3 regions of the Burkholderia crassaminum genome follow, and region 1 is predicted to be linked to each of the others. Evidence: riboswitches for the same ligand, from Rfam matches in the RefSeq annotation. Region 1 holds a riboswitch; each other region holds the start of a gene.
The links. Region 1 has a riboswitch for cobalamin ahead of cobA (uroporphyrinogen-III C-methyltransferase). Riboswitches for the same ligand answer to the same signal wherever they lie in the genome.
Positions count from the first base shown of each region.

Region 1 (4,716 bases):
GCGTTTTAACCGGTAGATCAGGGCCGACACGAGCCAGCACGCGAGGAACAGGCCGATCACGACATAGCCGAGCACGCCGAAGTGCGACGCCACCATCGACGCGAAGTCCCACACCGGGCCCTGCAGCGACAGCTTGTCCGCGAGCAGCGCGAGCACCTCGATGCCGCCGATCAGCGCGGCGACCAGCACCGACACGAAGGTGATCGTCATGTTGTAGTAGATCTTGCGGATCGGCCGCACGTACGCCCAGCGATACGCGCCCATCATCAGGATGCCGTCGGTCGTGTCGACGAGCGTCATGCCGGCGGTGAACAGTATCGGCAGCGCCATCACGGACCAGAACGACAGACCGCCCTGCACCTGCGCCGCCGAGATGCCGAACAGCGCGATCTCGGTCGCCGTGTCGAAGCCGAAGCCGAACAGGAACCCGACCGGATACAGGTGCCAGCTGCGCGACACCAGCCGGAACAGCGGACGGAACAGGCGCGCGAGCACGCCGCGCTGGTTCAGCAGCAGGTCGAGATCGGCGTCGACGATCGGCTCGCCGCGCCGCGCGGCGCGAAACGTCCGGTAGACGGAAACCAGGATCAGCAGGTTCGCGATCGCGAGCACCAGCAGGAAGAACGCCGACACGCTCGTGCTGATCACGCCGCCCCACGCTTTCAGGCTCTCGAAGCGCGCGAGCGACGCGGCCGTGAGCGTCACCACGACCGACATCACGATCACGACCGTCGAATGGCCGAGCGAGAAGAACAGGCCCGCGCCGAGCGGGCTGCGCCCCTCCTGCATCAGCTTGCGCGTGACGTTGTCGATGGCCGCGATGTGGTCGGCGTCGACCGCATGACGCAGCCCGAACACGTACGCGAGCAGTGCGGTGCCGAGCAGCACGGGCTGGCCGTGGAAGGCGGCGAACGCCCAGATCCACGCGCCTGCGTTGAAGGCGATCAGTAGCGCATAGATCGCGACGATCTTGCCGCGCAGCCCGGACGGACTGTCGTTGAACAGGCGGAACAGCGAATCGAGCATGACGCTCCTTTGCGAACGGTCGACATGAAGCATGCCAACACGGCCGTCGCTGCGCGGCCCCGCGCGGTCCGGCCCTTCGTCGCACCGGGTCATGCGCATTCGCGCAGGCGGCCGGACGACGGGGATCGGGAAACGCTCGGGTGTCGGGCACGCTGCGGCCGTGGACGATGCGCCGCTTCCCCGCGGCGCTGAACCCCAACGTTTAGGCCGGTATCCGGGCTGACGAACACGCCGCTTCGCCTTCCCGGATACGCAGGGCATCCAGTGGCGGTCGTCCGCATGCAGGCGGCATGCGGCGAAGCGGCGTTGCATCGCGGCGGGCACGATGCGTTCGCTTACCGTTGCGGGGGCAGCACAGGTTGGCTCGACTGCGACGCAGGCAGGCTCCCTGTTTCCCGTTTAACTGCGCACGCCGGAGGGCACGCGCGAGCACCAAAACGCGTGCGAGTGTAGGCGCCGGGGGCGGGAGCGTCAAGGCGGCGCGACCCGCCGAACGGCGTCTTGCATGGCCGCCGCGCCACGCCGGAGGCCGCTTCCGGCATCGGCGAAGCGGGTTCGCGCGGGCGGATCGCTGTGCTATCGTAGCGCCGCGTTCGGTGCTCGCATGCGCATTCCGCGCATGCAGTTAAACGGGAAACAGGAGGCGGATTACCGCCCGGCCTGTGCTGTCCCCGCAACGGTACGCCGCCCGCGCGACGCGCTTCCCCGCGCACGCGCCCATGCCGCCCACGATGCCACTGCCCTTCTAACCGGGCGGGAAGGCTGCGGCCTGGCCGGCGGCCAGCCCGGATACCGGCCGACGCAAGGGGCGAGCCCGATGCTCGCCGAACGCCCGATCCGCGGGGGACGGATGAGGTGCGCATTCCGCCCGCGTCCGCGCGGGCTTCGTTCGATCCGTCATGCGTGACCTGTCTGCTGGCCGCCGCCGTGCCGCCCGCCTGCCCTATTCCCCTGTTTCGACACGGTGCGCGCCGTGCCGCGCCCGATGAGCCGGGCCTGGCTCATCGGCGCCGGCCCCGGCGACGCCGACCTGCTGACGCTCAAGGCCGTCCACGCGATCGGCGCGGCCGACGTGCTGCTCGTCGACGATCTCGTGAACCCCGACGTGCTGCGCCATGCGCGTGCCGACGCGCACATCGAGCACGTCGGCAAGCGCGGCGGTCATGCATCGACGCCGCAGGATGCGATCGTCGCGGCGATGCTCGCGCATCTGCGCGCGGGCCGCAGCGTCGCGCGGCTCAAGGGCGGCGATCCGTTCGTGTTCGGCCGCGGCGGCGAAGAGCTGGCCGCGCTCGGCGCGGCGGGATTTCAAGTCGAGGTCGTGAGCGGCGTCACGGCCGGCATCGCCGCGCCGGCCGCGCTCGGCATCCCGGTCACGCAGCGCGGCGATGCGCAGGGCGTGATCTTCGTCACGGGCCACGGCGCGGGCGCCGACGAACCCGACTGGCGTGCGCTCGCCGCCACGCACATGACGATCGTCATCTATATGGGGATCCGCCGGCTCGACGCAATTGCAGCCGCGCTGCGCGAAGGCGGCCTGCCTGGCGACACGCCGTGCGCGGCGATCGAGAATGCGACGCGCCCCGGACAACGGCACGTGCTCGCGACGCTCGACACGCTCGTCGAACACGTCGGCGCGACCGGCATCGGTTCGCCGGCCATCTTCGTCATTGGCCGCGTCGCCGCGTTCGCCAACGATCCCGCGGTACGTGCCGCACTCGGCAGCGGCGCATGATGCGCGTCGCGCTCGGTGTCGGTTTCCGCGCGGGCGTGACGGCCGCGCAGCTCGATGCCGCGATCCGCGCGGCGCTGAGGCTGTACCCGGCTGCCGAACCGGCGCTCGTCGCCACGCTCGCCGACAAGGCGCGTGCCCGCGCGCTGCGCACGCTGTGCGCGAGACGCGGCTGGCCGCTCGTCGCGTTCGACGCGGCACAACTCGCGAGCCGCCCCGAACTGGCCGCGAGCGGTCCGTCGGGTGCCGCGCTCGCCCGCTTCGGCGTCGCGGGCGTGGCCGAGCCGTGCGCGCAGCTCGCGGCGCCGCACGGCCGGCTGCTGGGCCCCAAATCCATCCGGGACGGTGTGACGGTCGCACTTGCCGGCCCGCTCTGAACCCTTTGTTTCGCTTTCTTTCGACAGGATCAATCCGATGAAAACCGACACCGAATCCCATCAACGGATGACCGAACGCCGCCGCGCGGGCCACGAGAAGAAGCAGGCCGCCGCCACCAACGAAAAGGGCCTGCTGATCGTCAACACCGGCAACGGCAAGGGCAAGAGCACCGCCGCGTTCGGCATGGCCGTGCGCGTGCTCGGCCACGGCATGCGGCTCGGTGTCGTGCAGTTCATCAAGGGCGCGCTGCACACGTCCGAGCGCGACTTCCTCGGCGCGGTTGCCGAATGCGATTTCGTGACGATGGGCGACGGCTATACGTGGAACACGCAGAACCGCGACGCCGACATCGCGACCGCGCGCAAGGGTTGGGACGAGGCGCGCCGGATGATCGAAAGTGGCGACTACCGGATGGTGATCCTCGACGAGCTGAACACCGTGCTGAAGTACGAATACCTGCCGCTCGACGAAGTGCTCGCGACGCTTGTCGCGCGTCCCGATTCGGTCCACGTCGTCGTGACCGGGCGGCATGCGCCCGATGCGCTGATCGATGCGGCCGACCTCGTCACCGAAATGCGGCTCGTCAAGCATCCGTACAAGGAGCAAGGCGTGAAGGCGCAGCGCGGCGTGGAGTTCTGAGCATGCCCGCCTGCCCCGCGCTGTTCGTCAGTGCGCCCGCGTCGGGCCAGGGCAAGACGTCGGTGACGGCCGGCCTCGCGCGGCTGCACCGCCGGCTCGGCCGCCGTGTGCGCGTGTTCAAGACCGGGCCCGACTTTCTCGATCCGATGCTGCTCGAACGCGCGAGCGGCGCCCCCGTGCATGCGCTCGACCTCGGGATGGTCGGCGAGGCCGGCTGCCGCGCGCTGCTTGCCGATGCCGCGCGCGAGGCCGACCTGATCCTGATCGAAGGCGTGATGGGGCTGTTCGACGGCACGCCGAGCAGTGCCGATCTCGCGGCTGCGTTCGGCGTGCCGGTCGTCGCGGTGATTTCCGCGAAGGCGATGGCGCAGACGTTCGCGGCGATCGCGTTCGGGCTCGCCCGGTTCCGGCCGGGGTTGCCGTTTCACGGCGTGCTGGCCAATCGCGTCGGCTCGGCCCGGCACGCGGAGCTGCTGCAACAGGCGCTGCCCGACGACCTGCGCTGGCTCGGGCATGTGCCGGCCGATGCGGGCATCGCGCTGCCGGAGCGGCATCTCGGCCTGCACCAGCCGGCCGATATCGACGATCTCGACGCCCGGCTCGATCGCGCGGCCGACGTGCTCGCGCAGACGGCGCTCGCTGAATTGCCACCCGCCGTCGCGTTCGCGGAACCGGACGCCGCGGCGCCGCTGCCGCGTGCGCTCGCCGGCAAGCGGATCGCGGTGGCGCGCGACGCGGCGTTCTCGTTCATCTATCCGGCGAATCTCGCGCTGCTCGACGCGCTCGGTGCGCAGTCGAGGTTCTTCTCGCCGCTCGCCGACGAACCGGTACCGGACGATTGCGACGCGCTGTTCCTGCCGGGCGGCTATCCGGAACTGCATGCGGCGACGCTCGCGGCGAATGCGGCAACCGCACGGACGATTCGCGCGCATGCGGCGGCC
Region 1 covers NZ_OZ183799.1:1,876,330-1,881,045, reverse strand. Annotated here, with positions in the region: gene ACPTTF_RS08615 (HoxN/HupN/NixA family nickel/cobalt transporter) at 1-1,026, opposite strand, end outside; cobalamin riboswitch at 1,215-1,478, opposite strand; cobalamin riboswitch at 1,603-1,841, shown strand; gene cobA (uroporphyrinogen-III C-methyltransferase) at 2,012-2,761, shown strand; gene ACPTTF_RS08605 (cobalamin biosynthesis protein) at 2,758-3,135, shown strand; gene cobO (cob(I)yrinic acid a,c-diamide adenosyltransferase) at 3,173-3,775, shown strand; gene ACPTTF_RS08595 (cobyrinate a,c-diamide synthase) at 3,778-4,716, shown strand, end outside.

Region 2 (4,716 bases), 1.0 Mb from region 1:
GCCGCCGGCGAGGAAGTTCGCGACCATCTGCGCGGTCACCGCTTGCGGATAAGGACTCACGCCCTCGGCGGCAATCCCGTGATCGCCGGCAAACACGATCGTCACGGGACGCTGCACGACCGGCCGCTCGGTGTGCTGGATCAAGCCGATCTGCAGCGCGATCGCCTCGAGCTGGCCGAGGCTGCCGGGCGGCTTGGTCTTGTGGTCGATTACGTGCTGCAGGCGCTTGCGCAGCGCGTCGTCGAGCGGCGCGATCGCGGGCGGGAAGTGGGTCGGGGTCGTCATCAAGGAGCCGTGTCGTTGGCGCGGCGGTATGCGCCGCGCATCGGAAAAGGAAACGTCATTGTCGCTCGGGCCACGCCGGCAGCAGCGCATCGCGGCCGTTCTCGCGGATCAGCACGAGCGGATAACCGAACGCATCGCTGGCGCGCTCGGGCGTCAGCACGTCATGCACGGGGCCGGCCCACGCGTGGCCGCGGCCGTCGAGCAACAGCGCATGCGTCGCGAAACGCCGCGCGAGATTCAGATCATGGCACGAGAACAGCACCGTGCGCGGGCCCGCGTCGAGCCACGCGGCCAGCGCGGTCAGGCAATCGATCTGGTGATGCAGGTCGAGGTGCGCGAGCGGTTCGTCGAGCAGCATCAACGGCGCGTCCTGGCACAGCGTCGCGGCCAGCGCGACTCGCTGCCGCTCGCCGCCCGACAACGACAGCACGTCGCGCGACGCAAGCGCAGCCAGGTCGAAGGTCGCCAGCGCGTCGCGCGCGGCCGCGCGGTCGCCGTCTCGCTCCCAGCCCCAGCCGCCGAGATACGGAAAGCGGTTGAGCAGCACCGTGTCGAACACGGTCGCGCTGAATGCGTCGTGCAGTTGCTGCGGCATCAGCGCGCGGCGCTGCGCGAGCGGCGCCGGCTGCCACGCGGCGAGCGGCCGGCCATCGATCTCGACTCGTCCGCCGGCCGGCGTCTGCAACCCCGCGAGCGTCGCGAGCAGCGTCGTCTTGCCCGCACCGTTCGGCCCCGCGATGCACCAGATCTCGCCCGGGCGGAACGCCTGCGTGAAGCCGTCGAGCAGCGTGCGCGCGCCGGCCTTCAGCGTCAGGTCGACGGCCGCGTAGCGCATCTCGCCGCCGGTGGCGTGCAATGCGGCATGGGTCATCGCATCGGCCTCCTGAGCAACATCCACAGGAACACCGGCACGCCGATCAACGCAGTCATCACGCCGACCGGCAACTGCGCGGGCGCGATCGCGGTGCGTGCGAGCAGGTCAGCCGCCATCACGCCGCCGCCGCCCGCGAGCATCGCGGCCGGCAGCAGCATCCGCTGGTCGTTGCCGAAGGCAAGCCGCAGCGCATGGGGCACGACGAGGCCGACGAAGCCGATCGTGCCGGCCGTCGTCACCGCGGCCGCGGCGGCCAGCGACGCGACGAGATAGATCCGCACACGCAGGCGCGCAACGGGCACGCCGAGCGCAAGCGCCGTCGCATCGCCGCGCAGCAGCACGTTCAGTTGCGGCGCGGCCGGCAGTGCGATGCATGCGGCCAGCAGCAGCGCACCCCACGCGAACCATGGCGCGGTCACGCCGTTCAGGTCGCCGGTCAGCCAGAAGATGATCCCGCGCAGCCGTGCATCGGGCGCGAGCGACAGCAACAGCGTGACGAGCGCGCCCCACCCGGCCGCGATCACGACACCCGTGAGCAGCAGCCGCGGCGACGCGTCGCGCGACTCGCCGCGCCACAGCTCGCGGCGCGCGAGGCCGAGCACGAGCGCGACCGACACGAGCGAGCCCGCGAACGCCGACGCATCGACGAGCCACCACGCGCCGCCCGCGATCATCGCGACAAGCGCGAAACCGGCCGCACCGCCGGACACACCGAGCACGTACGGGTCGGCAAGCGGGTTGCGCAGCAACACCTGCAACAGTGCGCCGGCCAGCGCGAGCAGCGCGCCGCACGCGAAGCCCGCGAGTGCGCGCGGCAAACGCAGCGTGCGAACGATATCGGAAAACAATGTGTCGCCGCCATGCGGCACGAGCGACGCGAGCGCCTGCCACGGCGACATCGGCACGCTGCCGATCGACAGCGACGCGACGAACAGCAACGCGACCACGGCGGCCAGCGCGGCCCAGATCGCCGCGGCGCGCGCGGCGCTCATGCGGCCCTCCGCGCGACGGACGACGCTGCGCGCATCGGCGCGCTACTGCTGCCGGCCGGGTGCGACATCGGCACAGTGCGACGTGTTGCAGGCATCCCCAAGCTCGTGATCCTTGTCGGTCAGGTGGTCGACGTGCGCGGCGGCCTTCGGCGCTCGCCTCGTTCGCAAACGTCACCAAGATGGCAGAAATCGGCGCCGACGACGATTGGGGTCGGCATCGAAGATCCATCCCGTGAAGCATTGCGCACCCTGCTTCCCCGCAGGCCGCGCGTCACGAAGCCCGTGCGGGCTTCCCGCCTCGGCCGGTATCCGGGCTGGCGGCGGTCCGGCTCGCCTTCCCGCGCGAAAACGCGCAGTGGCCCGCGCCCGCCTGCGGTAACCGCATGCGAAACGCGCCCGAGCCGGCCTGCGTCATGCGACGCGGCCGCTTACCGTTGCGGGGGCAGCGCAGGTTGGCGGCTTCCTGGCGGAGCCCACGCCCTGCTTCCCGTTTAACCGCGCGTTCCACGCGCGAGCACCGAGGCGGCGCCAGTTTAGGAGCCGCTCGCACGAGCGTCAAGGAAGCGTCCGGGCACGCACGGGACGCGCTGATTCGCGGCAAGAAGCAGGGGTGTTACGACTGGAAACGTTACAGATGTCGGTTTGCGCGTTATTCCGCGCTAAAATGCTGGGTCTTTAGAGGACGCAGCAAATGCTCAACGAACTCGAAACCTTATCTCAAAATATTGGCCGTCTGATTTCGCTGAACAAGCGCTATCACTCGGAACGGCTCGCGCTCGAGGAGCAAGTCGCGCAATTGCGCGCGGACGCGGACACAGTCCGCGCGGAACTCGCGCAACTGCGCGACGAACGCAATGCGCTCGCAGCCGAGCGCGACACACTGTCGGCAAAGATCGACGACGCCCAGGTGAAGCTGAACGCGATTCTCGAAAAGCTGCCGCGCTCGAAAAGTGCGGAGCAAGCCGACAACCAGCTCGACCTGCTGGATGGGCAGGCGCGTACGGATGGCGATGACGCGGCCAGCCACGGAGAACATGCATGAGCACCAAGCAGATCGAAGTCTCGATTCTCGGTCAGCCCTATCGGCTCGCCTGTTCGGCCGAGACCGAAGCGGCGCTGCTCGAAGCGGTCGCGCGTGTCGACGCCGAAATGTCGAAAATCCGCTCGAACAGCTCGGTACGCGGCACCGATCGCATCGCCGTGATGGCGGCGCTGTCGCTCGCTTCCGAATTGCTGCGGCTGCAAACGAGCGTGCGGCACGGTGAAGCATTTCCGGCGGAGGAAATCCGTCGTACAATGCACCAGATGAACGAACAGCTCGGCGCGGTGCTCGCACAGCACGAGACGCAGTAACGTTTTAATCGATACGTCGATTCCCCTTGATCTCGGCGATCAACGGTGGTCAAATTGGCGCATCGATTCACAGTTCAGTCAGCTTCCCTGCCTGGTTCGCCAAGGTCATATATTCCTTGAACCAATGCCATGTGCACGGTTGCGGAAATTTGTAGCACGGGCGCGCGCGTCACTCTGTCTGATGTACCCGAAGTGCTGCTAACTGCGACCAATTCTGAACCTCAGGTTCAGGATGCCGGCCTAGCGGCCAAGGCGGGGGCCTATCCAACGGCATCGGGCGAAGCCCGATGCCGTTTTCTTTTGTAGCAGCCTCTTTCTGCGTCGATCACGATCCATGCAATACTGGCTGATGAAGTCCGAACCGGACGAAGCAAGCATCGACGATCTCGCCAACGCACCGCAGCGCTCGCTGCCGTGGACGGGCGTGCGCAATTATCAGGCGCGCAATTTCATGCGCGACACGATGAAGATCGGCGACGGCGTGCTGTTCTATCACTCGAGCTGCCCCGAGCCGGGCATCGCGGGCCTCGCCGAAGTGTCGTCGACGCCCTACCCCGATCCCACGCAGTTCGATCCGAAAAGCCCCTATTACGATTCGAAGTCGAGCCAGGAAGCGCCGCGCTGGCTGCTCGTCGACGTGCGCTACGTGAAAAAATCACCGCTCGTGCCGCTTGCCGCGCTGCGCGAACACGACGAACTCGCCGACATGCGCGTGCTCGCACGTGGCAACCGGCTGTCGATCACGCCCGTCACGCGCGCCGAATGGAAGTTCATCACCGAAAAGCTGATGAAGTAGGCGCACGCCAAAGGTCAAATCTGGTCAGTACGTGCCGCCGCCACGGAACTCGCGGCACTTTCGCGCGGCCTAAGCAACCGCTGTCGGCTCGATCGAGCCGGCTGTCGTTTTTTCGTCGCGCGGTACGCCCGCGTCGTGCACGCGCGATCCGCGTGCACGCCCTCGCACAAGGAGTCCAACAATGACCAAGAAATCCGCACTCGCGCTGTCGCTCGCCCTTGCCGCCGCCGTTCCCGTCGCGCTGACGCTCGCGTCGCCCGCCGCGCACGCGCAAACCGCGAACCCGCACTTTCCGGAGCCGGCAGGCGTGCTGTCGCTGTCGTCACAGGCCAGCGCCGACGTGCCGCAGGACATCATCCACATCACGCTGTTCTACGAGCAGCAGGCCAAGGATCCGGGCAGCCTCACCGCGCAAT
Region 2 covers NZ_OZ183799.1:2,876,897-2,881,612, forward strand. Annotated here, with positions in the region: gene cobT (nicotinate-nucleotide--dimethylbenzimidazole phosphoribosyltransferase) at 1-285, opposite strand, end outside; gene ACPTTF_RS13290 (ABC transporter ATP-binding protein) at 341-1,156, opposite strand; gene ACPTTF_RS13295 (FecCD family ABC transporter permease) at 1,153-2,151, opposite strand; cobalamin riboswitch at 2,435-2,688, opposite strand; gene ACPTTF_RS13300 (ATPase) at 2,843-3,193, shown strand; gene ACPTTF_RS13305 (cell division protein ZapA) at 3,190-3,504, shown strand; RNA gene ssrS (6S RNA) at 3,586-3,767, shown strand; gene ACPTTF_RS13315 (EVE domain-containing protein) at 3,839-4,300, shown strand; gene ACPTTF_RS13320 (SIMPL domain-containing protein) at 4,482-4,716, shown strand, end outside.
Region 2: it holds a riboswitch for cobalamin, as region 1 does, so the genes downstream of both, ACPTTF_RS13295 (FecCD family ABC transporter permease) here and cobA (uroporphyrinogen-III C-methyltransferase) in region 1, are expected to answer to the same signal.

Region 3 (4,716 bases), on a different replicon from region 1:
TGGGTGCGAGATGCGGGTAGATCGTCGCGCGCAGCTCGGCAATGACCGCGGGCAGCGGGTACGCGAAATACTTGTATTCGCCACGGCCGAATCCGTGCCGTGCCATCACGACGCGCGAGCGATAGAGCGCATCGCGCGGATAGAGCGACGCGAGTGCTGCGCACTCGCTTGCCGAGATCAGGCTCGGCACGCGCGCGCATCCATAGCGATCGAGTTCGGCGCCGACAGTCGGCCAGTCGATGGCGTCGAGGCGTTGTGCGATGTCCGGCGATTCGACGGCAGGTGGCAGATCGGCGATGTTCACGGGCATCCCTCGGTTCGTCAGCGATGTGGCGCCGAACCGTGCGAAATGCTCGGAAGCATTGCGTGCGCGGTTGGAGCCACGAAGAAAGTCGATGAACCCAGTCTAGCGACGTTCGTGCGCAGGTGCGCTCCAGATCTTGCGCTTCAATTCGGAAGTGAAAGGAGAGGGCACGGGACGCGCACGGACACATCGAAGGCTGCGACGTATCAGTGCGGAGAAGCGGAGAAGCAGAGAAGCAGAGAAGCGAGCGGCGAATCTTCCACGACAGGCGGCCGGCTCACACCGGCCACCCGTCGCAACGCGAATCACGCCACCGACCGGAACAGCCAATAGAGCCCGCCGGCAAGCACGATCGACGCCGGTAACGTCAGCACCCACGCCAGCACGAGGCTGCGCACCGTGCTCCATTGCAGCCCGGAGCCGTTCGCCGCCATCGTGCCCGCGACGCCTGACGACAGCACGTGAGTCGTCGACACGGGCAATCCGTAAACGTCGGCCGCGCCGATCGTCAGCATAGCGACGAGTTCGGCCGACGCGCCCTGTCCGTACTTCAGATGCTGCTTGCCGATTTTCTCGCCGACGGTCACGACGATCCGCTTCCAGCCGACCATCGTGCCGAGGCCCAGTGCGATCGCGACCGCAACCTTCACCCATGTCGGAATGAACTTGGTCGCGTGGTCGAGCTGCTTGCGATAGTTGTCGATCGCGAGCTTGTCGTCGGCGGCGAACGCGGGCTGACCCGACTTCTCGATCAGGCGGATTGCTTCGGACACCAGATACATCGTATTGCGCACGTTGTCGATGTCGTGTTGCGGCACGGCCGCCATCGAGCCCGACGCGCCAACCGCGGTCGCGAGCGACGTGGACAACTGCTGAACGGCGGGGATCACGGCCGGCGTCAGTTCGCGATGCTGCACGTAAAGCTCGACGTCGGCGCGCGGGTTCGCAGACGGTGCGACGCCGTTCGTGTACTTCCCGAACGTCGTGGCTGCCTGGTTTGCGACCGCAACGAAGGTCTGCGTCTCGGCCGGCGTGACGGCCTTGTTCAGTGCATAGGCAGTCGGCACCGTACCGATCAGGATCAGCATGATGAGGCCCATCCCTTTCTGCCCGTCGTTCGAACCGTGCGCGAACGACACGCCCGTGCAGGTCAGGATCAGCAGGCAGCGAATCCAGAACGGCGGCGGCTGATCCTTCGGCGGTTCCTTGTACAACTCCGGAACCCGCACGAGGGCTTTCAGCACGAGCAGCAGCAGCGCGGCGCACAGGAAGCCGACGATCGGCGAGAACAGCAGCGACTTGCCGACGCCGAGCGCCTGGCCCCAGTCGACGCCGCTCGTGCCGGACGGCCCGTGCATCAACTGGTTCATCAGCCCGACGCCGATGATCGACCCGATCAGCGTATGCGAGCTCGACGACGGCAACCCGAAATACCAGGTCGCGAGGTTCCACACGATCGCGGCGATCAGCAGCGCGAACACCATCGCGAAGCCCGCGCCGCTGCCGACCTGCAGGATCAGCTCGACCGGCAGCAACTGCAGGATGCCGAACGCGACGGCGCCGCTCGAGACCATCACGCCGAGGAAGTTCCACATGCCGGACCAGATCACCGCGACGTTCGGCGTCAGCGAGTGCGTATAGATCACGGTGGCCACTGCGTTCGCGGTGTCGTGGAAACCGTTGACGAATTCGAAGCCGAGCGCGATCAGCAACGCGGCGCCGAGCATCAGGTACGGGAACAGCGATCCTTCGCGCACTGGCGACAGATCGTCGATCAGGTGCGTGGCGATATAGATCGCGCCGATCGCGAGCACCAGCAGGAAGACGGCATAGCCGAGCTGTCTGGTGCGCTCGACGGAACCCGGCGAGTTCGGGGCAGACGAAGCAGGTTGATTCATGACGGTATCTCGTAAGGGAACCGCGACTGATCCTAGCTTCGGCTAGCAGTCAGTTTGATGACAGCAGGGATGGCGAACGGTATGTCTTACGGCGACGTAAGGTGGTCGTCGCCATGCGATTGCGATACGACGCGGCACGTCGGCTTGCGTCGTGCGCGATATCGCGAACGCAACACGGCAGGAGGCTAGGTGGCAGTGTCGCGCCGATCGTCGTCGGCGATCAACTTCCATCCGTGCGGCGACGCAGCGAAGGTCGTGCACGACAGCGGCGCAACGTCGATGCGGGTTGCCGCGTCGGGATCCAGCTGCAGCGCATGCGCGACGGCCGCGCGAACGATCGGCGCATGCGTGACGGCGACGATGTCGCGGCCGTGTTGCAGCGCGTTCATCCATGCGCCGACGCGGCGCATGGCTGCGTCGAACGATTCGCCTCCGTGCGGCGACGCGGACGGATCGCCGATCCACGCGCTCAATTCGTCAGGCAGGTCGCGCGCGAGGTCGTGCAGCCGCTTGCCGCGCCAGTTCCGGTAGTCGACGTCGCGCAGTGCGTCGTCGATGTCGGCGCGTAGTCCGAATGCATCGGCGGTCTGCACCGCACAGCGGGCCGGGCTGCACAGCACGAGCGAGCCGGCGACGTCCGTCCAGCGGTTGCGCAGTGCCGCGGCTTCGGCGAGCCCGTGCGCGTCGAGCGGATCGTCGTCGGGAAACGTGCCGGTGCGCATCGCCCGGGTCGATGCGTGTGCGATCAGGCGCAGCGAGGCATGCATGTTCATGTCGGTTTTCGGGGGCTCCGGGGCGGGACGCGATCGCCACCGTGCGATTACTTCAATACGCGAACGTTCGCGCGTACAATTCGCCCGATACGAAACGCGGAAGCCGGTGCAATTCCGGCGCGGTCGCGCCACTGTAACCGGGGAATCCATGATCCCGGAAGCCAGACCTGCCTTCGTACCCATTCAACATTTGCCGGGGCGCGATTCCCCTGAGGTGCATCCATGAGCGAAGCAGTGCTGAAGCCGGCGGTCGTGCCGGCGCCCATCCCCGTCCGTGAACTGTTGCCGTGGGCCGTGTTCGTCGGCCTGATCCTGTTGCTCGCCCTTTATTTCGTGGGTGCGGAACAAGGTGCGACGTCACTCGTGCCGGGCATGTACGTCCACGAATTCGTCCACGACGGCCGCCATCTGCTCGGCTTCCCCTGCCACTGACGCGGAGTTCATGATGGTCGGAAAGCTGCTCATGCGCGGGATGCTCGCAGGCATCGCCGCAGGCCTCCTCACGTTCGGTTTCGCGAGAGTCGTCGGCGAACCGCAAGTCGATCAGGCAATCTCCTTCGAAGAAAAAGCCGACGCCGCCAAGGGCGACGCACCGGAGCCCGAGCTGGTCAGCCGCCACACGCAGGCCGGCCTCGGTCTGCTGACGGGCGTCGTGACCTACGGCGCGGCATTCGGCGGGCTGTTCTCGCTGGTCTTCGCGTATGCCTACGGGCGAGGCAGCCGCCTCCGGGCACGGCCGCTGGCCGCCTGGCTCGCACTGGCGTCATTCGTCGCGCTCGTGATCGTGCCGAACCTCAAGTACCCGGCCAATCCGCCGTCGGTCGGCGATCCCGACACGATCGGCTATCGCACTGGCCTGTTCTTCCTGATGATCGCGATCTCGGTCGCGACGATGGTGTTCTCGGTCAGCGTGCGCCGCCATTTGCTGGCGAAGCTCGGCCAGTGGAACGCGTCGATCGTCGCCGGGCTCGTGTTTGTCGCGATCATCGCGGCCGTGCAGATCGGGCTGCCGTCGATCAGCGAGTTACCGGCCGATTTCCCGGCGGCCTTGCTGTGGAAGTTCCGCGTTGCGGCGATCGGCATGCAGGTGATCATGTGGACGACGATCGGCCTGCTGTTCGGCGCATGGGTCGAGCGCGGCGAACGCACCGGCCTGCGCGCCGCCTGACGCGCATTGCAACGGGGCGCGCCTAGCGCAGCATGCGCGGCGCGCTCCCGGTCGATTCGCGCGCCAGCGCGACGAACGCGGCCAGATAGTCGATCGACGCATCCGCCTCGCGGATGCCGAGGAAGATCTGCTTCGCGATTCCCTTCTTGCCGAGCTTGACCGGCACGACCGGCATCCGGTCGGCGTATTCGTCGGCCAGCCATCTCGGCAGCGCGGCCACGCCGCGCTCGCTCGCCACCATCTGCAGCATGATGTCGGTCGTCTCGATCGACTTGTGCCGCCTCGGTACGATGCCGGCCGGCGTCAGGAACTGGTTGTAGATGTCGAGCCGGTCGGTCTCGACCGGGTAGGTGATCAGGATCTCGTCGGTCAATTGCTCGGGTGTCACGTAGTCGGCGTTCGCGAACCGGTGTGAGTCGGCGACCACCAGCACCTGCTCGTAGTCGAACACAGGGTCGAAGCGCAGGCCCGGCTTGTTCAGCGGATCGGGCGTCACGAGCACGTCGATGCCATAGCCGAACAGAGCGCCGATGCCGCCGAACTGGAAGCGCTGCTTCACGTCCACGTCGACGT
Region 3 covers NZ_OZ183800.1:386,124-390,839, forward strand. Annotated here, with positions in the region: gene ACPTTF_RS18905 (2OG-Fe(II) oxygenase) at 1-304, opposite strand, end outside; gene ACPTTF_RS18910 (inorganic phosphate transporter) at 610-2,202, opposite strand; gene ACPTTF_RS18915 (histidine phosphatase family protein) at 2,388-2,975, opposite strand; cobalamin riboswitch at 3,026-3,164, shown strand; gene ACPTTF_RS18920 (CbtB domain-containing protein) at 3,198-3,407, shown strand; gene ACPTTF_RS18925 (CbtA family protein) at 3,421-4,143, shown strand; gene ACPTTF_RS18930 (LysR family transcriptional regulator) at 4,166-4,716, opposite strand, start outside.
Region 3: it holds a riboswitch for cobalamin, as region 1 does, so the genes downstream of both, ACPTTF_RS18920 (CbtB domain-containing protein) here and cobA (uroporphyrinogen-III C-methyltransferase) in region 1, are expected to answer to the same signal.